Regions from separate parts of the Psychrobacillus sp. NPDC058041 genome, predicted to be linked through region 2. Evidence: riboswitches for the same ligand, from Rfam matches in the RefSeq annotation. Region 2 holds a riboswitch; the other holds the start of a gene.

Region 1 (12,558 bases), on a different contig from region 2:
ATAAACCAAGGCTAATTTGATAATAGGTGATATTATGAATGATTTAATTCAACAAAAATGTGCAATCCTACCGGATCAGCCGGGATGTTATTTAATGAAAGACCGACAAGGAACAATAATTTATGTTGGGAAAGCGAAAATATTAAAAAATCGTGTACGATCATATTTTACTGGTTCTCACGATGGAAAAACACAAAGACTTGTCCAAGAAATAGTTGACTTCGAATATATTGTTACATCGTCAGAGTTAGAAGCATTGATACTTGAACTTCACCTTATAAAAAAACATGATCCGAAGTACAATATTATGCTAAAAGACGATAAAACGTATCCATACATTAAAATTACAGCCGAGAAAAATCCTAAACTTATTATTACTAGACAAGTAAAAAAAGATAAGGGTAAATATTTCGGGCCCTATCCTAATTCTCATGCAGCTCATGAAACGAAAAAACTACTTGATCGATTATATCCTTTACGAAAATGTCAAAAGTTGCCGAACAGAGTTTGTTTATATTATCATATGGGGCAATGCTTAGCTCCCTGTGTGAAACAAATCGAGGATTCCGTTTACACTGAAATAATTCAAGAAATTACTAGTTTTTTAAATGGCGGGCACTTACAAGTTAAAAAAGAGTTAACGGAAAAAATGCATGTAGCGGCTGAAAGCTTAGAATTTGAGCGTGCCAAAGAATATCGAGATCAGATCTCTCATATCGAACTGGTGATGGAAAAGCAAAAAATGACGATGAATGATTTTACAAGTCGCGATGTATTTGGATATTCAGTAGACAAAGGTTGGATGTGTGTCCAAGTTTTTTTCATTCGTCAAGGAAAGTTAATAGAACGAGATGTGTCTTTATTTCCGATCTATCGAGATCCGGAGGAAGAGTTTCTTACGTTTTTAGGGCAGTTTTATGCAAAAGTGGAACATATTAAGCCGAAAGAAATTTTCGTGCCAAGTAATACAGATTTGCATTTGGCAACGGAACTTTTAGAGATGAAAGTAATTATTCCTCAAAAAGGGACAAAAAAGAATTTGGTCGACCTTGCCGAAAAAAATGCAATATTAGCCCTAAAGGAAAAGTTTCATCTTATCGAGCGACAAGAAGAAAGAACAATTGGAGCTGTTCAAGAATTAGGGGAACTTATGGGGATTGCTACACCAAATCGAATAGAATCGTTTGATAATTCCCATATTCACGGCACGGATGCAGTTTCGGCTATGGTAGTTTTCGTCGATGGAAAGGCTTATAAAAAAGACTACCGAAAATATAAAACGAAAACTGCTGCTAAACATGATGATTATGGTGCAATGCGTGAGGTAGTTCGGAGAAGATATACCCGTGTTTTAAAGGAAAACTTACCACTGCCAGATTTAATAATAATTGATGGTGGAAAAGGACAGATAGAAGCTGCCAGAGAAATTGTCGAAGATGAACTTGGGTTAGAAATACCTATTGCTGGGCTTGCAAAAGATGGTAAGCATCAAACTTCTCAGCTATTATTTGGTGATCCGATGGATATTATCCCTATGAAACGTACAAGTGAAGCGTTTTATTTATTACAACGAATTCAAGATGAAGTGCATCGTTTTGCGATCACCTTTCATCGTCAACAACGAGGGAAACATACTATTGCATCTTCCTTAGATGGTATTGAAGGTATAGGACCAAAGCGAAAGACGTTATTATTAAAACATTTCGGTTCGTTGAAAAAAATGCAAGTAGCTACTAAAGAGGAATTTATAGACGCTGGACTTCCAGAGAAGTTAGCAGACATAATGGTTAATCATTTTCAGAAAAGTTCATTGTCTTCTGAATAATGTTGTGGTATGGTTGAAACAATTTAATATTCACTTAACAAGTGAAGATAGAGGTGCGAACTGATAAGAGTACTTAACGGGAGGATGAAAAGATCCTGTAATCGTTGAGGAAAGGATCATTCGCCGAAACATAGAAAAGCTTTTCCTTTTCTTATGTTGGTTCTGCATTTAATAAATGTAGAATTGTCAGAATGAAGTATTCTGGAGGGCTATCTCACATGGACAATTTTTTGACCGTGTATGAGACAATGCTTTTCACAATATGTGAAAAGCATTTTTTTATCTTTAGCTTATCATTGAAATTAGGGAGAAGATGTTCATGAGCAAAATTGTAATGAAGTTTGGTGGAACGTCGGTTGCAACAACCGAAAAAATTGCAAATATTGCAGAGCGCATAAAACGTGAGAAAGAAAAAGGGCATGATATTGTAGTTGTTGTATCCGCTATGGGTAAGGTTACAGATGATTTAGTTGGTTTAGCTTATGAATTGTCTGAATCACCAAATAAAAGGGAAATGGATATGCTACTATCCACAGGAGAGCAAGTAACCATGTCTTTGCTTTCAATAAAATTAAATTCAATAGGTATAGATTCTATTTCTTTAACCGGTTGGCAGGCAGGTTTACAGACAGATGAAGTACATAGGAATGCAAAAGTAGTTAAGTTAGAGGCATCTAAAATTTTGAACCTGCTTTCTGATAATAAAGTGGTGGTCGTTGCAGGCTTTCAAGGTGTGTCCGAATATGGAGAAGTTACTACTCTAGGTAGAGGCGGCTCTGATACAACTGCTGTAGCTATTGCTGCTTCTATTGAAGCAGACATTTGTGATATATATACAGACGTAGATGGTGTATTTACTTCTGACCCTAGGTTTGTTTCAAATGCTAGAAAGTTAACGCAATTAGAGTACGATGAAATGCTTGAATTAGCTAATTTAGGGGCAGGTGTTTTACATCCGAGAGCAGTAGAGTTTGCTAAAAATTATAAAATCCCTTTACGAGTACGCTCAAGCTATAACGAAGAAGAGGGAACCATTTTAAAGGAGGAAGTAGATGTGGAAAATAACTTAGTTGTTCGTGGGGTAGCGTTTGAATCTGATATTGTACGTTTAACAATAGAATATGATGTTCCATTTAATGGTTCATTGGCATCTATATTTACTACCCTTGCAGCAAATCATATAAATGTGGATATTATTGTTCAATCAATTGTTGATCACGTAAAGCCTGCTGTTTCTTTCTCAATAAAAAAAGAATCGTTAGCGGAAGCAATAACCGTTTTGGAATCCAATAAACAAGTGCTAGGATTCACTTTTGCAGATTTTGAAGTTGGGCTTGCAAAAGTGTCCATTGTTGGTTCGGGAATGGTTTCTAATCCTGGTGTTGCAGCACAGATGTTTGATCGCCTTAGAAAAGAGAATATTCCAGTGAAAATGGTAAGCACATCGGAAATAAAAGTCTCTGTTGTCGTACCTCAAAACGAAATGATACAAGCTGCAAATGCTTTGCATGATGAGTTCGGGTTAGCTATTGTTTAATTAGAAAAGCGCAGGTACACTTTAAGTGCAACTGGTCGAGTGATTTGAACTAGACATAAGTTACACTTTTAACGAAGACTATTAAAGAGGATCTGGAAGCGACTACTTCGCTTCCAGATCCTTTTTTTGAAAGAAGTAAATGCAGTATTGCCCAGCGAAACCTGTGTTCATAGTACTTTAAAGAATTAAATAATACAGCGGATTTCCGTTTCAGGTGGACGCTTTCTGCGGGGTGAGCGATGAACCATCACCGCCGCTTGCGCGTTCGTTGTGATGTTTCATCTGTCTCACTCATCCCGCCAGAGTCGCCACCTTACACTACAATCCATAAAGTGGGTATTACATAACAAGTAGTTCTCAAACTAATGATCATAGGATTTAAATGTCATATAGACTTAGAGAAAAATAGGAAGTATCGTTTATTATAGTAGTGAAGCCGCGGACGAAATTGTATCTTCGTCCGCTTTTAAACGAGTATGAAAGTATTTTTTCTCTAATTACCCAAACCAAACGCATCATGTCTTCACAAATTCCAAGAGGGGGACGGACAAACATTCGCCACAAGATGACCGAAAAAATGGATCATGAAGTGACGCAGTCACTTCACGATCCATTACTCTTACGTTAATAGTGTAGCTAATATTTTGTCCAATGCAATCTGGAAACAGTAAAGATAAGATGCATTTAAAGGAAGCTAGCCTTTTTCTTAATAATTTTCTAGCAAATATCTGTCAATTTTAGATAGTTGCTTTCAAATCCCATTTGATATGGAATGTAACAACTCCATTTTTCTTTACTTGTTCGTCAAAGCACTCTGCCATATATCCACCAATTTTTTGTTGTTGTTCAGCTAAAAAACCAGCTTCCAATCGATGACTTCTACTAATCCCACTTTGTGGCATATTATACGTCTCTAAAGTATAGTAAGCGGAATCCTTTGCTGTTTTTTCCAATTGCAAAGTACCCCAACCAGCTTCGTGAAAGAATGTCATTGCTTCCTCCATAGTATATAGTGGAAACTTTCGGGCAAGATCCTTACCAGCCCAGTATAAAATATCTTTTTCATGTTTTCCGAGAATAGAAGCAAGAACGTGATCTCGTATTAATTCATATCCAAAGGAAGTTACATGTGAATGTTCCTTTTCATTCAAGTAGCAACCCTTCTTTCTAAAAGGAAATTTCTTTTGTTCTTGTTTATTTTATCAGAAAAAATTTCAGTTGGTAAAGGAATTGTTTGTGAAAAATTAAACGAATCATTATTAAAAAATGAAGCCTTTAAGATTTATAGAAAAAAATAAAGATGCCTTGACGCTCTAAAATGATGAGAGTACAATGGATATGTCATAAATACGTAACATGATGATGTGAAAAAGTAATGTACACAATTGCTTTTTTACAAAAGTATTCAAGAAAGCCAAACGGAAAATTGAGGGGGGCAACTGTTTTGTCGAAAAATCGCGAATTTTACTGGCGTCGATTACATTCACTTTTAGGAATAATTCCTGTTGGTTTGTTTTTGACGGTACATTTAGTAGTAAACCATTTTGCTACAAGAGGAGCAGATGCATTTAATAACGCATCGAATTTTATGGAAAGTTTGCCGTTTTTGCTTATAATGGAAATCTTCATAATTTATTTACCATTATTGTTCCACGCATTTTACGGAATTTACATTGCATTTACAGCGAAAAATAATCCGAAAAATTTTGGTACTCTTCGTAATTATTTATTCATTTTACAACGTTTTACTGGAATTTTTCTTGTTGTATTTATTGCCTGGCATGTTTTTGAAACGAAGATTCAAACGGCAATGGCAGGGGAAGAAATTAATTATGATATGATGGCAAATATTGTATCAAATCCGTGGATGTTAGGCTTCTATATCGTAGGGATAGTAGCTGCTACTTTCCATTTAGCTAATGGTATTTGGTCATTCTTAGTTAGCTGGGGTATCACGCATTCACCTAAATCGCAACAAGTTGTAACATATGTAACATTAGTAATCTTCTTAGCGTTATCTGTAGTTGGTGTACAAGCTCTATTGGCGTTTAGATAAGATCCTTCTACAAGTTCAACTACTATTAAATGAGGAGTGAGATTAGCATGGCAAAAAGTAAACTAATTGTTGTCGGCGGTGGATTAGCTGGATTAATGGCAACAATGAAAGCAGCCGAAGATGGCACGCACGTAGACCTATTTTCAATAGTTCCTGTAAAACGCTCACACTCTGTTTGTGCTCAAGGCGGTATTAACGGAGCTGTAAATACAAAAGGTGAGGGTGATTCACCAGCAGTTCATTTAGATGATACTGTTTATGGTGGAGACTTCTTAGCAAACCAACGTCCTGTTAAGGCAATGGCGGATGCGGCACCTGGAATTATAAAATTATTTGATCGTATGGGTGTTATGTTTAACCGTACACCTGAAGGGTTATTAGATTTCCGTCGTTTCGGTGGTACTTTAATGCACCGTACGGCTTTTGCTGGTGCGACTACTGGTCAACAATTACTTTACGCTTTAGACGAGCAAGTTCGTCGTTATGAAGTGGATGGACTTGTGACGAAATTTGAAGGATGGGAATTCCTTGGAATAATTAAAGATGAAAAAGGTGTTTGTCGCGGTATCAAAGCACAAAACCTTCAAACAATGGAAATCCGTGCATTCCGTGGCGACGCTGTAATTATGGCTACAGGTGGTCCTGGTATTATTTTCGGCAAAACTACAAACTCTATCATTAATACAGGATCGGCAGCATCTATTGTTTATCAACAAGGTGCATATTATTCAAATGGTGAATTTATTCAAATTCACCCAACTGCAATTCCTGGTGATGATAAATTACGTCTAATGTCTGAATCTGCTCGTGGTGAGGGTGGACGTATTTGGACATATAAAGACGGAAAACCTTGGTACTTCTTGGAAGAAAAATACCCTGCATACGGGAACTTAGTACCACGTGATATCGCAACACGTGAAATCTTTGATGTATGTGTAAACCAAAAATTAGGTATTAACGGAGAGAACATGGTTTATCTAGATCTTTCTCATAAAGATCCACATGAACTTGATGTTAAACTTGGTGGTATCATCGAAATTTATGAGAAATTCACTGGTGATGACCCTCATAAAGTACCGATGAAAATCTTCCCAGCAGTTCACTATTCAATGGGCGGACTATGGGTAGACGAAGATCAAATGACGAATATTCCAGGACTTTTTGCTGCAGGTGAATGTGATTATTCTCAACATGGAGCAAACCGTTTAGGAGCAAATTCTTTACTTTCTGCCGTATTTGGTGGTAGTGTAGCAGGTCCAAATGCAGTTAAATACATGAGTGAACTGGATACACATGCTGAAGATATGGATGCTTCTATTTTTGAAGCGGAAGTTAAACTTGAGCAAGAGAAATGGGATCAAACGTTAGCGATGAAAGGTACTGAAAATGCTTACTTACTTCATAAAGAACTAGGTGAGTGGATGACAGATAATGTAACGGTTGTTCGTTATAATGACAAACTTGAAGCTACCGACAAAAAAATCCAAGAGTTACTTGAACGATTTGAAAATATTAATATGGATGATACACAACAATGGTCTAACCAAGGTGCATCATTCACTCGTCAATTAAAAAATATGCTTTATTTAGCACGTGTAATTACACTAGGTGCACTTAATCGTAATGAAAGCCGTGGAGCGCATTACAAACCGGAATTCCCAAAACGTAATGATGAAGAATTCTTGAAAACAACTATGGCTAAATTCGATCCAACAACTGGAGCACCTATCTTCCATTATGAAGAAGTAGATATCTCTCTAGTTGCGCCTCGTACTCGTGATTATTCTTCGAAAGGGGAGCATTAATAATGGTTACAGCAACTGAGACAAAAAAAGTAGCATTTGAAATTTTACGTCAAGATACACCTGAATCTACACCATATTGGGAAAAGTTCGAAGTGAACTATCGTCCTAATATGAACGTTATTTCTGCTTTAATGGAAATTCGTCAAAATCCTGTTAATGCAGATGGAAAAGCTACAACTCCTGTAACTTGGGACATGAACTGTTTAGAGGAAGTTTGCGGAGCTTGTTCAATGGTCATTAATGATAAACCGAGACAATCTTGTTCTGCACTTGTAGATAAATTGACTCAACCAATTCGTTTAGCACCGATGAAAACATTTCCAGTAGTTCGCGATCTTCAAGTTGATAGAACTCGTATGTTTGACTCATTGAAAAAGGTAAAAGCTTGGGTTCCAATCGATGGAACTTATGATCTTGGAGAAGGTCCTCGCATGCCTGAACGTAAACGTCAATGGGCATATGAGTTGTCAAAATGTATGACTTGTGGAGTATGTTTGGAAGCTTGTCCTAACGTTAATAGTGGTTCTTCATTTATTGGTCCAGCACCACTTTCACAAGTTCGTTTATTTAATGCACATCCGACTGGCGCTATGAATAAAGACGAACGTTTAAACGCTATTATGGGTGATGGAGGCCTTGCAAACTGTGGTAACGCACAAAACTGTGTTGTTGCATGTCCTAAAGGTATTCCGTTAACTACTTCCATTGCAGCTTTAAACCGTGATACAACTGTTCAAATGTTCAAAAACTTCTTCGGAAGCGATCACATGGTAGACTAATTAAATAATAGAAAATCTGTGTAGAATATATTTCTATGCAGATTTTTTGTTTAAAGATAAGAAAGTATATGGATTAGCGTCCTGCGAAACCAGTGTGCATTGTCCTTTGAAGAATTAAATAATACCGGGATTTCCGTTTTAGGTGGACGCTTTCCTCGGGGTGAGCGATGAGCCCTCACCGCCGCTACGCGTTCGTTGCGAAGGCTCATCTGTCTCACTCTTCCCGCTGGAGTCGCCACCTGTCACTACAATCCATTGTGTGAGTAGTAACTAATAGAGGATTTAGCTCAGCTATCGCTAAGCGGGTAGAAATGTTTAAGTAAACGTAGTTACATGCCATTCTGTAATCGTTGTTGAATAAGAGATGCATTTCCTTATAAAATTTTGTGTATCCGGATAATATATCGTTCCCTAACTAATGTTGATAGTACTTTAAAGAATTAAATAATACCTCGGATTTTCGTTTCAGGTGGACGCGTTCCGCGGGGTGAGCGATGAGCCCTCACCGCCGCTATGCGTTCGGTGTGATGGCTCATCTGTCTCACAGAGGAACAAAGGCTAAGAGCGCCACAACGTGTGGCAACGCCTTCGTGACCAACATCCTGTTGGCCTCCGGCTGGAGTCGCCACCTGTCACTACAATCCATTAAGTGAGTAGTACCTAACGAGAAGATTTAGTCCAGCTATCGCTAAGGGGATAAGAGTAGTGATCATTCCATTCTGTAGTTCCCTAACATAGGATTTAAATGTCATCTATCTTATTTAGTCAATTATAAATTGTCCGCCCTAGCGGAAAGCAACGACATTCATATGCCATTCTTCTTGAAAGGACCGGGCGTCTTTTTGCCCGGTTTTTCTCATTTTGATACAATAAGTGAATAGTCATCATTTATTGGGAGGTTGTTAGCTTGAAATCGAGTTACATAGAAGATATTAAGAGTTGGGAAAAGGAATTTACTTTTTATTCAGAGGTATCTGTACGTTTTTCAGAAACGGATATGTACGGTCATTTAAATAATACAGTAACTTTTGCATATTTTGAGTATGCACGTATAGAATATTTAAAACATATACAATTAATGAATGATTGGTTGAACCCAAACGGTGAAAAAATTCCAGTTGTAGCTGATTTACAATGTGATTACATGAAGCAGGTCTTTTTTGATGAAAAACTTCGGATCTTTGTAAAAGCCAATTCAGTTGGTTCGTCTTCCGTTGATCTCCACTACATGGCAAAAAATGAAAAAGATGAAATTACTTTTACTGGTAGAGGAACAATTGTTCAAATTGATAAAAAGACTGGAAAGGGTTCAAAATGGTCTGATGAAGAAATAAAAAAATTTAAAAAGTAAGCATAACTAGCCGTCACCTACTCTCCCTATACTACATACGTTAGTAGAAGAGTGGATAGGGGGCTATGGCATTGTATGATAGTAATCAGCATCGATCAATATTGACGAACAGGGAACGTCAAATTTTTCAGTTATTAGTAGAAGATCATTCTACGAAAGAAATATCTATTCAGTTATCTATTAGTGAAAAAACAGTGAGAAATCATATTTCTAATACGATACAGAAATTAGGAGTATCGGGTAGGTCGCAAGCAATTGTTGAATTATTACGTTTAGGTGAATTATCATTAAACTAACCTTATCCAGAAACTCGAAGCAATGTTTGTTGAATAAGGTAGGTCATTCGGTCGGTAGCCGCAGATTTTGTTAGTAATGATTTATGTAGTATGCTACATTATCTGAGCGGCTAAAGACGTATTTTATTTAGAATCCTTGCCATTTTCCTCAGAACACGTCACAATAATAACTAGTATGTATTGTTTTGAGGAGTGAAGGATCAGATGGCAGAAGAAATAAAGAATGTAAATCATAATCATGAAGAGGTTGCATTTTTAGAAAAAGAACTTAGACATATATCCGGTATTATTAAGCAAAAAGGGCGTCAAATGTTACATGCCTATACAATTACTCCCCCACAGTTTGTGGCATTACAATGGCTTTTTGAACACGGAGACATGACAATTGGTGATTTATCAAATAAAATGTATTTAGCTTTTAGTACAACGACAGATTTAATTGATCGTATGGAAAAGAGCGCACTTGTTCAAAGGGTTAGAGATGAACAAGATCGTCGAGTAGTGCGTATACACTTGTTAAAAGAAGGCGAACGTATTATTGAAGAAGTAATTGCTAAAAGACAACAGTATTTAGAAGACATACTAGATCAATTTAATTCAGACGAAGTAGCAAATCTATCTACATTATTAGGAAAACTACACCAAGAGATGAAAAAGAACTGAGGAATTCAAGTGAAAGCCCCGATTGGCGTTATAGACTCTGGAGTTGGCGGTTTAACTGTCGCAAAAGAAATTATGCGACTTTTGCCGAATGAAGAAATTATTTATATAGGTGATACTGCAAGATGTCCATATGGACCACGTTCTGAGGGAGAAGTACGAAAATTTACTTGGCAGCTGGCAATTGCTTTATCTAAGATGAATATAAAAATGCTTGTCATAGCTTGTAATACAGCTACTGCAGTAGCACTTAATTCATTGAGTAAAAAAATGCCTTTTCCAGTAATTGGCGTTATTTTTCCGGGAGCACGTGCAGCTATGAAAGCTACAAAAAAAAATGAAATCGTAGTGTTAGGTACAAGCGGTACAATAAAAAGTGGAGCTTATGAAATGGCGATAGCGTCCTTAAATTCGTCGAGCAGAGTTATTCCACTTGCGTGTCCTACTTTTGTGCCTCTTGTCGAGAGTAATGAGTATGAAGGTGAGTTTGCTCGTAATATGGTTTTTAACACGTTATTACCATTAAAAAACGAACAATTTGACACCGTTATTCTTGGTTGTACACACTATCCTTTATTACAAAAATATATTGAGGAATCAGTTGGTCCCCATGTGATAGTGCTTTCTTCTGCAGAGGAAACAGCCCAAGAAGTATTGGAATACTTAAATTTCCATCACATGCATAATCCGATTGTTGGCTATAAAAAACCAATATTTTATACAACTGGATCTATTCCTATTTTTAAAACAATTGTAGAAAAGTGGTTGGAATTAACGAATGCAGATGTAAGAACCATATCATTCACATGACCCTGTTAGCTTGAGAAGCCTCGAATAACGGGGTTTTCTTTTGCTTATGTGTCAGTTTGAAAAAGGAGATATTTATAACAATGAGAACAGATGGTAGAGAAGTAAATCAATTAAGAGAGATTCAAATTGAAACCGATTATTTAATTCATCCAGAAGGCTCCGTTTTAATAACGGTAGGTAGAACAAAAGTTATTTGTAATGCAACGATAGAGGATCGGGTACCACCTTTTTTAAGAGGACAAGGTAAAGGATGGATTACCGCGGAATATTCCATGCTTCCACGAGCTACAGAATCCCGTACACAACGAGAAGCCTCAAAAGGGAAAGTAACAGGTCGAACAATGGAAATTCAGCGTCTGATAGGACGAGCATTGCGTTCTGTTGTAGATTTGGAAAGCATTGGAGAGAAAACCATTTGGATTGACTGCGATGTAATTCAAGCGGATGGCGGGACAAGAACTGCAAGTATTACAGGAGCTTTTGTCGCCCTTACTATCGCACTTGGAAAACTATACTACGAAAAGGGTTTACCAGTATTTCCAGTTCGTGAATATTTAGCTGCAACAAGCGTTGGGATCGTAGAGAATATTGGAGTAGTATTAGATTTAAATTATGAAGAGGATTCTACAGCATCCGTTGATATGAACATTGTTCAAACGAGCAGTGGAGAATATGTAGAGCTTCAAGGTACAGGTGAGGAATCAACTTTCTCGAAAAATCAATTATTGGAGTTACTTGAATACGGGGAAGTTGGTATTCAGCAATTAATGGAATTGCAGCGTGTTGCACTTGGTGATTTAGCGGCTAAAATTGGTGATAAAGGGCAGGGAACAGAATGAAAAATATAATTATTGCTACTAAGAACAAAGGGAAAGCAAAGGACTTTGAAGCACTATTCGGACCTCTCGGATATGAAGTACTAACATTGCATGATGTGGCAGACGATATGGATGTCGAAGAAACAGGCACTACGTTTGAAGAGAATGCATTAATTAAAGCGACAGCCCTTTCTGAGCGCTTACAAACAATGGTGATAGCTGATGATAGTGGACTTGAAATTGACGCTTTAGACGGTCGACCAGGTATCTATTCTGCGAGATACGCAGGAGAAGAGAAAAGTGACGAGGCGAATATCGATAGAGTACTTGAAGAGCTTATTAACGTAGAAAAGTCGGAAAGAACTGCTAGATTCGTCTGTGCTATTGCAGTAGTATCTCCTAACCTTGAACCATTAACGGTAAGAGGTACATGTGAAGGCGTCATAGCGAAAGAAAGAAAAGGGACTAATGGATTCGGATATGACCCAATTTTTTATGTTCCTTCTGAAAATAGAATGATGGCAGAGCTTTCCTCGGATGAAAAAGGAGCGATTTCTCACCGTGGAAACGCGATTAAAAAATTGTCCGAAAATCTTGCAGAATTATTTTAAATCGAGTAGG
Region 2 (12,558 bases):
ATTTCATCACGTGTGAAATCGTCTTTTTTTAATAGATAAGAAAGCATATGGATTATTGTCCTGCGAAACCAGTGTTCATCGTACTTTAAAGAATTAAATAATACCGTGGATTTCCGTTTTAGGTGGACGCGTTCCGCGGGGGGAGCGATGAGCCATCACCGCCGATACGCGTTCGTTGTGATGGCTCATCTGTCTCCCGACTGGAGTCACCACCTTTCACTACAATCCAGTAAGTGAGTAGTACCTAACATGAAGCATTAGCATAGTTAAATTGAGAAATGGTTGCTTTCTTCAAGGATTTTGTTGCTTTCAGTGTAGAATCTCTTCGTCCACTTTTAAAAGAGTAGGAAAGCATTTTTTCTCTAATTATCCAAACCAAACGCATCATGTCCTCACAAATTCCAAGAGGGCGACGGACAAACATCCGCTACAAGATTACAGAAAAAAATTGGCTCTTGAAGTGACGCAGTCACTTCAAGAGCCAAATTACTACGGTAATAGTGTAGCTAATGTTTCTTCCAAAGCACTCTAGAATTAGTGAAGATCAGATGCACTTAAATGGCGCTTGCATTTTTCTTATGAATGAAGATAACACAATAACTCTTGTTACTTTTAATCGAATAGACGTTAGAAGAATAAATATTGGGGGATGATGTTTTGAGGGAATTAGTAGTGTAAAACCAATCATGTGATCAGCATACTATAAACACAACCTCGAGAAAGAAGCGTGAAAACAGTGTGAAAACGAATTATGTGCCTGAGATTAAAGCAACATGGAAGTAAGTAAATAGAATGAATGGTAAGCTGATCGATTGGTTAGTAACTGAAAAGAGAGAACAAAATGTTTATATATTATGCAATATAGTCATCCTTAGGAATGTCGTTAGGGAGACTTTTACTATAATATTTTCCTTTTGTAGATACTGCTATAATCACAGTGAGTATAGCTGCTAGAATTGCTGCGAAGAATGCAGCGGTACTTTGTAAAAATGATCCCATATAACCTAATGCAGCTATCGTACCTAAACAGCTTGAAATAAGTAAAGATATAACTCCAACGGGATTCCATTTATATAAATATTCTTGTCGGGACTCATAATAGCCAGGCCCGATTTTTAATAGTTTTTTTACAATCATAGCATCACTAACTATTATAGCTGCCCAAGCAAGTAAAAAGACTCCTTGGAATGTCATAGCTGTATCTAAATGATCAACGATACCACCGAGCATTAAAGCCATCGCACATACTCCTGTGACAACAACCCAAAATCGTCTGCCTGGTGTAAATTTGAAGATGTTCTCGAAGAAATTAGAAAGTGATAAGGAACTGCTATATATATTTGTAACATTTATTCTTAGTTGGGTTAGCATAGTGAATAACGCGCCACCAATACCGAGGAGCAGCACGATGTAAACACCTGGATTTGGTTCTCCCAAACGAACACCAAACCATATGCCAAGACCACCCATAACCCCAAAACAGAAGATTTGTGGGATAAATCCTATAGCCACCGATCCTATTTTAATATCTTTAGGTTTAAGGAATCGGGCATAATCTGATGAAAGAAGGGCTGTGAGTCCCATTATTCCATGCTGCATTCCTATACAAAGTAGTAAAGCTTGTCCTCCTATTTGAACTCCTTCAGGCATATACGTCCAAAAAGCTCCTTCATAAACGGAGGGAGTGTGGAATGATATTATTATAGTGATCGTTAAAAAAATAGCTAAAATTGGTAAAGACCACTTTTGTAGTTTATCGAGTTGTTTAATTCCAAACCAATTCAATGGAATAACAATTGATCCGAAGAAGATGATTAGTGCCCATTTTGGTAGGGCGGGGAAGAAGGTGTGAACTGCAGAAACTAAAATCAGGCCTTCAAATGCACAATACATGATGAAGTTTGTTGCATAAATGAAAGAGGTTAACGATGCGCCTATGTAACCGAAACCTCCACCTCTAGAAAATAGATTGACGTTCATACCGGATTTTGCTGAAATATAAGCAATGAAAGTTCCAAGTATACCCGCAACGATTATCGCATATATGGAGGATATGATGGCATTTATGGCTCCAAATTGAAGTGCCATAACGCTTCCCATTTGAAAATAAAAAATTGCCGTTGCGATACCAAAAGTGATATTGGTAATACTAAACCAACCCATCTTCCTTTGTTCTCGTGGCACTCTATCTAATGAATAATCATCTTTCATTTCTTCTGACACTTTGTGATCTGCGACTTGGACAGATCCCATAATATCAACTCCTTTTTTTGTATGATAACATGAAAAACCTCACTTCCATTTATTGTGTATAAATTCGTTTATCACTTCATTCGTTTTCTATTGTATCAGTAATACCAAGGGTTTATCAAACTTAGTGATTCCTGACCTGATGATTACTGGCTATTAAATTTACTCATCCAATAGTGATTTGGGACTTTAAAAAATAGAATAAGAGGGATTGTAGCTATTCTTAGTACATATTTCTCAATGCAGAAATATTGTTTTCTCTTATAGACTAATTGACAGATAGAGTTTGTTATTGTAGACTATGGACAATAATTAAATACAACCTCACTTAATTTGTGGGGTAGAGGCGCGATATTTAACAGTCCTTAGTGGAGTTTGAGAAGCCATGATTCTAGGGAGAAGGAAATGTCGCCGAAGTTTGTAATAAATCTCTGTATTACTTGCTGGGTCTGTAGTGAATAACTGCAGGACTGTCCATTATAATCATCCCGGTTTATAATGGTGTGCTATCTCATTTGGGAAAAGTAGAGGATTTAGGGCAACTATGCATATTGCGACCTGAGTTCATCTCAGGTCTTTTTTTGTATAGATTGTCCTTTTTTCATATCCAAACACATAAACTAAATTTAAAAAGGGGAGAAACAATGATGAAAAAGAAGTTATCAATATTTATTGGGCTATTCCTTACGACAATGTTGTTATTGGCAGGGTGTGGAACAAGCTCAAAGAGTAATGGTTCAGGTTCTTCTAATGGTACAAAAGAAAAAGATACATTTACGATAGGATTAGAGGCTGGATATCCACCTTTCAACTGGACACAAATGGATGATTCTAACGGCGGAGTTAAGCTAGACGGCAATGCAGAATACGCAGGTGGATACGATGTAGAGATTGCTAAAAAGATTGCCGATGGATTAGGAAAAAAATTAGTAATTGTAAAGACAGAGTGGGATGGTCTTGTTCCAGCTTTAACTTCTGGAAAAATTGATGCGATTATGGCTGGGATGTCACCTACAAAAGAACGTAAAAAAACAATTGATTTCTCAAATAACTACTATACATCTAATTTTGTTATGGTAGTAAAAAAAGGCGGTCCTTACGAAGGAGCAACATCTATACAAGATTTTAAAGGTGCTAAAGTAACTGGCCAGTTAAATACATCACATTATGGTGTAATTGATCAAATTAATGGAGTCAAAAAACAAACAGCTATGGATAATTTCCCAGCAATGAGAGTGGCATTAGAATCAGGAAAAATTGATGGTTATGTATCAGAGCGACCAGAAGGAATTAGTGCTTCTTCAGCTAATGAAAACTTTGCGATGATAGAATTTACAGATGGATTTAAAGCACCGGAAGAAGAAACAGCGGTTGCGGTTGGTCTCAGAAAAGATAGTGATTTAACAGATAAAATCAATGAAATATTAGCAAAAATATCAGATCAAGACCGACAAGAAATTATGGATAATGCAATAAAAAATCAACCAGCTGCAGAATAATGATGAGGATAACCGGCTGCAACTTCTAAGCAGTCGGTTTTCATGTTTAAAGGAGGAATATGATGAGTTTCGAGTGGGTAGTTTCAATTGTTACCAATAACTGGCCGATGTTCCTTCGAGGAGCAGGATATACTCTATTAATATCTATCATTGGTACTATAATAGGAGCAGTTATCGGCTTATTGGCTGGTGTAGTACGTACAATTCCTTTGCCTGAAAGAACAGCCAAAAAAATTATATTAAAAATAGTGAATATTATTCTATCTATATATATAGAGTTTTTCCGTGGAACACCAATGATTGTGCAAGCGATGGTCATTTACTATGGATCTATGCTAGCATTTAATATTGATATGAACCCTATTATGGCAGCGGTATTTATTGTATCTATTAATACAGGGGCATATATGGCTGAAATCGTTCGTGGCGGCGTGATATCTATTGAAAAGGGTCAATTTGAAGCAGCGCAAGCAATTGGTATGAATCATATACAAACGATGCTTCACGTTGTATTACCACAAGTGATTCGCAATATCTTACCTGCGACTGGAAATCAATTTATTATTAATATTAAAGATACGTCCGTTCTAAATGTAATTAGTGTATCGGAGTTATTCTTCCAAACGAAATCAATTGCGGGAAATAACTTCCGTTACTTTGAATCCTTTTTTGTAGCTTGTATTTTGTATTTCGTCATGACGTATACAGTTACACTAATCCTACGTTATTTTGAAAGAAGGCTAGATGGTCCTGCGAATTACAGCATGATTGGACAGCCGGCACAAGTCACACAACCAATAAATAATGCAGGAAATCAGTAAACAAAGGAGTTTTTATTATATTATGGAAAAGGTAATTGCAATTGAGCATTTAAGTAAATCCTTTGGGACCCATGAAGTATTAAAAGACATTGATTTTTCGGTTAGTAAAGGAGAAGTTGTATGTATTATCGGTTCTTCAGGATCTGGTAAATCTACTCTTCTTCGTTGCGTTAATCTTTTGGAAAAACCAAGTGGTGGTCAAATTATTTATAATGGAGAAAATATTTTAGATAACAAGCATGATATTCATGCATATCGGACTAAGCTTGGAATGGTTTTCCAACAGTTTAATTTATTTAATAATCATAATGTCTTAAACAATTGCGTTGTTGGACAAGTGAAAGTTCTGAAGCGATCGAAAGAAGAGGCTGAAAAAACAGCGATGAAATATTTGGAAGTCGTTGGTATGTCTCAATATGTAAATGCTAAACCAAGCCAGTTATCAGGTGGTCAAAAGCAACGTGTTGCAATTGCAAGAGCATTATCGATGGAACCAGATGTAATGTTGTTTGATGAACCAACTTCCGCGCTTGATCCTGAAATGGTTGGAGAAGTTCTAAAAGTCATGAAAGAACTAGCTGGAACAGGGCTTACAATGTTAATCGTAACGCATGAAATGGAATTTGCAAAAGAAGTATCAGATCGAGTAGTATTTATGGATAAAGGGGTTATTGCGGAAGAAGGCACTCCAGAACAAATATTTAATAATCCTAACCAAGAACGAACGAAAGAATTTTTAAAACGAACACTAAAGTAGTTGTATAAATAATTCAAATTTATAGGATGATTTTAGTGATAATACTTGATATTTATTGAGCTTCCCTTCAACATGAAGAGGAAGCTTTATTTATTTTCTATTTTAACTAATTGAGTTAATTTCATAAATAGCATTTATTTAAACACGGATAATATTTATTTTATTGATTGGAGCGGCAGGCGGCGACTCCAGCGGGATGAGTGAGACAGATGAGACATCGCAAACGACGCGAATGCGGCGGCGATGGCTCATCGCTCACCCCGCGGAAAGCGTCCGCCAATAGCGGAAATCATGCTAATTTATAAAGATTATTTTATACATATTCTCATATTTCACTTTAATATTGTTCATGTTTATGGTCATAATTATTAATTATGAAATTGATTCAATAGGCACATGTTTAAATAATAATTATTTCTTAAGGAGTTTTATAAATGACCAACGTTTTAGAAAGAAATAATGTAAAGGTATTAGGAGAGGGAGAAAAAACGATTATATTCGGACATGGGTTTGGTTGTAGTCAAAGCATGTGGCGATTTATAGTTCCTTTTTTTGAAGAAAAGTATCGTATCGTATTGTTCGACTATGTTGGATCTGGAAAATCTGATTTGAAAGAATATGACCCAGAAAAATACAATACTCTTTATGGATATTCTTCCGATTTAGTTGAGATTATAGAGGAGTTACAACTTAATAGTATAATATTTATAGGACATTCCGTAAGTTCCATGATTGGAATGCTAGCATCGATTCAATACCCAACCTATTTTGATAAGTTAATAATGATTGGACCATCGCCTCGCTATTTAAATGAAGGAGATAGTTATTTTGGGGGATTTAATAAAAGCGATGTAACAGAATTATTAGATATGATGGAGATGAATTTTGGAGGATGGGCAAGCTTCATGTCCTTAGTAGCGATGAATAATCCAGAAAAGCCAAAGCTAGCGGAAGAACTTGAAAAAAGTTTTCATGCAGTTGATGCAGAGATTACAAGACAGTTTGCAGAAGTGACTTTTTTATCTGATCATCGAAGAGATTTAGCGAAAACTACTGTACCTATACTTATTTTACAATGTTCGGACGACAGTATCGTTCCAATAGAGGTTGGGGAGTATTTGCATAGGCATTTGAAAAATAGTACGCTTCGGTTAATGACGGCAAAAGGTCATTATCCGCATTTAAGCCATCCGGAGGAAACAGCTCTTATAATAAATGAATATCTTATGTTATCTTAAAAGAATCTTATGCTTTAAAAGGATGAGCGAAATGGATAAGAGATTAAAAGAAGCTCCTTGTGGGTATGTTTCTATAACAAAGCAAGGCATGATAATTGAAATGAATCAAAACTTATTAGAAACGGTCGGGTACGCACAGGAAGATTTAATGCATACTCATATAGAGGACATTATGTCTATTACTAATAAGCTTCTATTTCATACATACTTTTACCCATTCATTCAATTGAATGGACATGTGGAAGAGATGTATTTAAGCCTTAAAGATAGTAAAGGACAAGATGTTCCTGTTTTATTAAATGCTAAAAGCTTTATACGCGATGGAATGGAAGTCATAGATTGTGTGTTCATGCAAATGGGAAAACGAATTGATTATGAACAAGAAATTCGTTTTGCCAAAAAGCAAATGGAAGAAGCACTTCGTGAAAAGAATAATGCGCTTATTAAGTTAGAACAGCTTCATATGGAAGTAGAACAAAAGCAAAAACAATTGATTCAGTTAAATGCCAAATTAGAGAAACATGCTATAACTGATTCACTTACGGGATTAAAAAATAGACGATTCTTTCTTGAAAAGCTAAAAGAACAAATGGATCTATTTGAAAGAACTAATTGTTCTTTTTCTTTATTAATTGTTGATATCGATTTCTTTAAAAAAGTGAATGACACATGGGGACATCAAGTTGGCGATAGTGTGTTAGTAAAGGTAGCAGAAATCATGGAATCACTAGTTGAAGATGAAAAAGATGAAATGGTTGCTAGATATGGCGGAGAGGAATTTGTTTTATTATTACCGCAAACGAACAAAAAAGAGGCGAAAGAAAAAGCTGAGAAACTTAGGAATGCAGTTCAAAATGCGGAATGGGAAATTAGCAAAATAACAATTAGTATAGGAGTTACTACATCTATTTTGGGTGATTCTGACACTACGATTATAGCTAAAGCTGACCGAGCACTATATATTTCAAAAGAAAAAGGTAGAAATCGGATGACTTATTTAGAAGAGATGTTACAAGAGGAATAGTTTAATGGAAAAATGAGGAGACTGAAAAGAGTCTCTTCATTTTTTCGTATTTAGAGGTACTTCATACTTTTATCACAAAGAGTAGTTATAATAAGATAGTGAATTTAATTTAGGAGGATTTTTATGAAAAAGATAATTATTATTGCATTTGTTTTTATGTTTACATTTGCGAATAGTGCTTTTGCACATACAGGTTTAGAGAATTCCAATCCTGCAAATGGAGAAGTAGTGACGAAAGAACTGAAGGAAATTACGTTAACATTTGAAGGTAAATTAGAAAAAAGCAGCACATTTGACTTAAAAAATTCAACTGGCGAAAAAATTCCTGTAGACGATATTACAATAAATGAAGAAAAACTGACCGGTACTATATCTACTACTCTACCTAACGGAAGTTATGAAATAGACTGGAACATTGTTGGAGCAGACGGACATCAGATCGAAGGGAATGTACCTTTTACCTTAGAGGTTCCCACGTCTTCTGAAACACCAGTGGAAGGTGAAAAAGTAGAAGAAGCAAATACAACTCCAGCACCAGCTGCTACTCCAACAACAGTAGAACAGAAAGAAGAAGTTAAATCATCTTCCAATGTAATTCCTTTTGTTGTTATTGGATTAATTGTAATCATTGGTGGAGTTTTCTTCTTGTTACGTAGAAAGAAATAATATAGATTCATGATTACAATTAGTGAAATTTTAGTATATCTTTGTTTTTCTCTTTTAATTGGTAGTTTTCTTATATCGTTTGTTCCGAGCAATTTGAAACCAGAAATATATGTTCAGAGATGGTTACAAGTTATTGCTACGATAGGAATTGCATTCTTTTCTTTTATTCCAATTTTACTACTAGTCTTAAATTTGAGTAGAGGAAATGATTTTGGGGGAACACTTCAAATGGTTCTTTTTACGTTTGAAGTAGGTAAAGCGTGGATTTTTACTTTTATAGTAGCTACTATATTATTCATCTTTCTTCTATCGTTTAAGGATCAAACAAACCGTAAGTTTCTGATTGTGGGGCTCATCCTTACCTTTCTCTTAATATTAGGGTTAGGTTGGGCAAGTCATGCTACTTCTATTGAGCACTTGAAAGGGTTCATTACACATACAACTCATTTTACAGCTGTTACGGTGTGGATTGGTATTTTACTAATGGTGAGTTGGTTTTCAAAAGGTACTTCCAATTGGTTGAACTTTTTAAAATGGTTTACACCAGTTGCTGCTGTATGCTTCGGCATAACGATAATTTCCGGCTTGGTGCTCATGACATTTGTAGTCGATTTTGCTTCCTATACCGACACTTGGATGCTCCCATATGGACAACTTTTGTTAATCAAACATCTATTAATCATTCCGTTACTTGTGTACGCTACTATAAATAGTATATTCATTAAAAAGAAACTACAAACAGACCTAAGCTTTAATCCTAAACCTTGGACGAGAGTAGAAAGCTTAGTAGTGCTACTCATTTTTTCTGTAACTGCTGCACTAGGTCACCAATCACCACCAAGTGAAAGTACATTTAAAAATGAAGGTCCTTCAAAACTATTTAGCTATTTTTATCAAGGGCAGAATCTACAAGCATTTCATGTGGAACTTACATTAAATGCTACGGGATTATCCTTATTGATATTATCAATACTTTTCATTTGGTTGACTATTTATGCTTTTCTTAAGAAAGCACCAGCCTTTACAACTTTCTTACTAAGTATTCTATTCGTATTTTCTGGCTATTTAGCGTTAATATGGAGTATAAAATAATAAAGAGGCTTTCCCATAAAGTGGATAGCCTCTTTATTATTTTATTCTGTAAGAGAATTTGCTTTTTCTTTTCGTCCATGCAAGAAGAAATATGGAATGATTGTAATGATAGCAAATACACCCAAGATTACAAACAACGTACTGTAGCCAGTTAAAGGAATAATATATCCAAGTACATATGGACCGAACCCGAGTCCTGCATCAAAGAAAATAAAGAAAGTGGAAGTTGCAAGCCCAATACGATGAGGAGGGCTTTGCTTTACAGCTACCGCTTGAGTAGTAGACTGCATATTACCGAACCCAAGACCAATAAGTACACCTGCTAATAATAAAGTGAAGCTAGTGCTTGCTGTACTTAGGAGTATCATACCTGCACCTAGAATAAAAAAGGCTGGATACATAATATAGTTTGCACCTTTGACATCCATAAGACGACCAGTAAATGGGCGCGATACGAGAATTGCGATAGCGTATACAATAAAGAAGAAACTTGCTGCATTCACTAGGTCAACTTCAATTGCATAAAAGTTGATAAAGGAAAGTACACTAGAATAACAAAAAGCAACCGCTAATGTAATAAACGCAATAGGTAGTGCCTTTGGTTCTACAAAGTTAGATAGTCTGAATCCTTTTGTTTCAGCAGTTTTTGTTATTTTGTCAATGGCAGGGACGTATAGGAAGAACGAAGTAATGAGACTAAATATTCCTAATGCAAGGCAAAATCCAAAAATCACGTGGAAACTTGTATGCTGACTCATATACAAGCCGATGAAAGGCCCAATTGCAGTAGCAAGTGTTGCACTCATACTATAATAACCAATACCTTCACCTTTTCTTGTCGTTGGAATAATTTGTGCAACAATCGTTCCTGTTGCCGTACTCGCTATCCCTAAAGTTAAACCATGAAGAAATCGATTTATTAGTAAGAAAGATAAACCCAGGTTTACAAAATATAGGGATGTCGTTAGCGTAAATAGAGCTAACCCAATAAACAATGTTTTTTTGCGACCAATCAAATCAATTACACGTCCGATGAAAAGACGCCCAATTAAAGTTCCGATGATAAAGATTCCGGTTACTAAACCTGCTTGACTTGTTGAAGCCTTGAATTCATTCACCGCATATACTGCAATTGTCACCATTAATAAATAAAAAATTAACGTTATTAACAAGTTAATGGAAGATACCACGATAAAATCTTTCGTCCATAGTTTTGGTCTGGATTGATTCATATTATTTAGCTCCTAACTCTAGAATGTTATTCCGTATTTTATCCATAACCTGTATTACTTTTAGTTGATCCTCATCAGATATCCCTTTTAGAATATTTTGCTCGTATGCATCAATTGTTACTCGAACATTTCCATAAACATTTTTTCCAAGTAACGTTAGTTGCATTCTTTTTTCCCGCTTATCTTGACTAGATAGCTGCTCAACATATCCTAATTCTTCTAAACGATTAATCGTTCTCGTAATCGTTGGCTTTTCTACACCTTGATAATTGGAAAGCTCAACAAGTGTTGCAGAACCATTATTGGATAAATAGAACAAAATAGTCCACTGCGCTCTATATAAATCATGCTTAGCTAGTTGGATATTCAAATGATTTTCAAATGGACGATACAGCTGAATAAACTGTTGAAAAAATTCTCGATATATATTGATTAGAAACACTCCTCACAAAAAAAGTAGTTACCTAAGATAATAGTTACCATCGGTAACTACTTTAGTATACCAAAAATTTAAGTGGATGAAAAGTTGAGAGAATTTTTATAAAAAAACTCCTGCTTAAGCGTTGTATAAACGCATAAGTAGGAGTTTTAAAATAAATCAATATTATTTAGAAGAAATGGCTTCAATTGTTGAAGCAACTTTTGAAATAACTAATTCATTTCCAAGGAGTGGTGATTCTTGAGAAGCAGCTTTTGAACCTGGCTCTGGTCGTTTATGAGATTCTTTAAATACATCACTGTTTTTCCAAGCTTCAAAGTTCTCGAGGTTTTCCCAGTACATATTTACATTTAACTCATCATAATCTGTTAGGTTTTGTGTAAGAGTTACTTCTACTTTTACAAAACCCTCCATTTCTTGTAATGCACCTGGCTTAGTGAAATTAGGAGCCATTTTTTCTGCAAAGCCTAGTTTTGTTTTAATTCTATTTGTCACAATATACATTTCGCATTACTCCTTTTTAGTTAAATTATTTTCTTAGTGTATCACTTTTCCATCGAAAAACCTTTTCTCAAGACTTTTTTGGAAATGTCATTATCTGCGATTCACGCATCTTTTTTTTAATTGAGTTAATTTCATAAATATCATTTAATTATCTAAACACGAATAATAATTATTTTATTGATTGGAGCGACAGGCGGCGACTCCAGCGGGATGAGTGAGAAGATGAGACATCGCTCACCCCACGGAAAGCGTCCGCTGATAGCGGAAATCATACTGATTTATGAAGGGTATATAATACATATTCTCACACTTAACTTTAATATTGTTCGTGTTTTATGATCTAACTTTTAATCATGAAATTGATTCAATTAGTAAAACTATTTGAAATTTATCCTAATCTAATTCATTATTAATAATAGACAGTCTTTTCGTAGTTAAAAGTAAAAAATTGCGCAAAAGAAATATGCTCTATAAAGGAAGAAGCTTGTGAAAGAGGATAATATTACTCGTATAAACCTAGATGGTAGAGAACTCATACTTATCGGTACTGCGCATGTATCTAAACAAAGTGCAGAACAAGTAAAAGAAGTGATTGAAGCAGAAAGACCAGACACAGTTTGTATTGAATTAGATGAACAAAGATATCAGTCTGTTATGGACAGCAATAAGTGGAAAGAGACAGATATTTTTAAAGTAATTAAAGAAAAAAAAGCTACATTACTATTAATGAATCTAGCTATTTCTTCGTTTCAAAATCGTTTAGCAAAACAATTTGAAATAAAGCCAGGTCAGGAAATGATTCAAGGGATTGAATCCGCAAAAGAAACAGGTGCCAATCTCGTACTAGCTGATCGAAATATACAAATTACCTTTTCTCGTATTTGGCATAATCTTGGGTGGATAGGAAAGAGCCAACTTCTTACTTCCGTGTTTTTTAGTATTTTCAGCAGAGAAAGTATAACTGAAGAAGAACTCGAAAAAATGAAATCACAAGATACACTTAACGCAGTTCTTGCTGAGTTCACCGAATCTTTTC

What was found. A riboswitch is a leader RNA that binds a small molecule or an ion and turns the genes downstream of it on or off. The one in region 2 is predicted to bind lysine.
Region 1: linked by a shared signal. The riboswitch ahead of ACFVR1_RS15315 (aspartate kinase) and the one ahead of ACFVR1_RS12420 (transporter substrate-binding domain-containing protein) in region 2 are both predicted to bind lysine.

Annotation. Positions count from the first base shown of each region.
Region 1 covers NZ_JBHVRO010000010.1:60,485-73,042, reverse strand. Annotated here, with positions in the region: gene uvrC (excinuclease ABC subunit UvrC) at 35-1,825, shown strand; lysine riboswitch at 1,866-2,045, shown strand; gene ACFVR1_RS15315 (aspartate kinase) at 2,145-3,362, shown strand; gene ACFVR1_RS15310 (YslB family protein) at 4,100-4,513, opposite strand; gene ACFVR1_RS15305 (succinate dehydrogenase cytochrome b558 subunit) at 4,807-5,418, shown strand; gene sdhA (succinate dehydrogenase flavoprotein subunit) at 5,466-7,223, shown strand; gene sdhB (succinate dehydrogenase iron-sulfur subunit) at 7,226-8,002, shown strand; gene ACFVR1_RS15290 (acyl-CoA thioesterase) at 8,910-9,353, shown strand; gene ACFVR1_RS15285 (helix-turn-helix domain-containing protein) at 9,419-9,649, shown strand; gene ACFVR1_RS15280 (MarR family winged helix-turn-helix transcriptional regulator) at 9,854-10,312, shown strand; gene racE (glutamate racemase) at 10,322-11,119, shown strand; gene rph (ribonuclease PH) at 11,200-11,958, shown strand; gene ACFVR1_RS15265 (XTP/dITP diphosphatase) at 11,955-12,548, shown strand.
Region 2 covers NZ_JBHVRO010000007.1:65,792-78,349, forward strand. Annotated here, with positions in the region: gene ACFVR1_RS12415 (purine-cytosine permease family protein) at 853-2,253, opposite strand; lysine riboswitch at 2,584-2,767, shown strand; gene ACFVR1_RS12420 (transporter substrate-binding domain-containing protein) at 2,898-3,749, shown strand; gene ACFVR1_RS12425 (amino acid ABC transporter permease) at 3,812-4,570, shown strand; gene ACFVR1_RS12430 (amino acid ABC transporter ATP-binding protein) at 4,593-5,327, shown strand; gene ACFVR1_RS12435 (alpha/beta fold hydrolase) at 5,762-6,565, shown strand; gene ACFVR1_RS12440 (sensor domain-containing diguanylate cyclase) at 6,597-7,589, shown strand; gene ACFVR1_RS12445 (copper resistance CopC family protein) at 7,713-8,255, shown strand; gene ACFVR1_RS12450 (copper resistance D family protein) at 8,484-9,347, shown strand; gene ACFVR1_RS12455 (MFS transporter) at 9,389-10,579, opposite strand; gene ACFVR1_RS12460 (MarR family winged helix-turn-helix transcriptional regulator) at 10,581-11,012, opposite strand; gene ACFVR1_RS12465 (heme oxygenase) at 11,184-11,522, opposite strand; gene ACFVR1_RS12470 (TraB/GumN family protein) at 12,009-12,558, shown strand, end outside.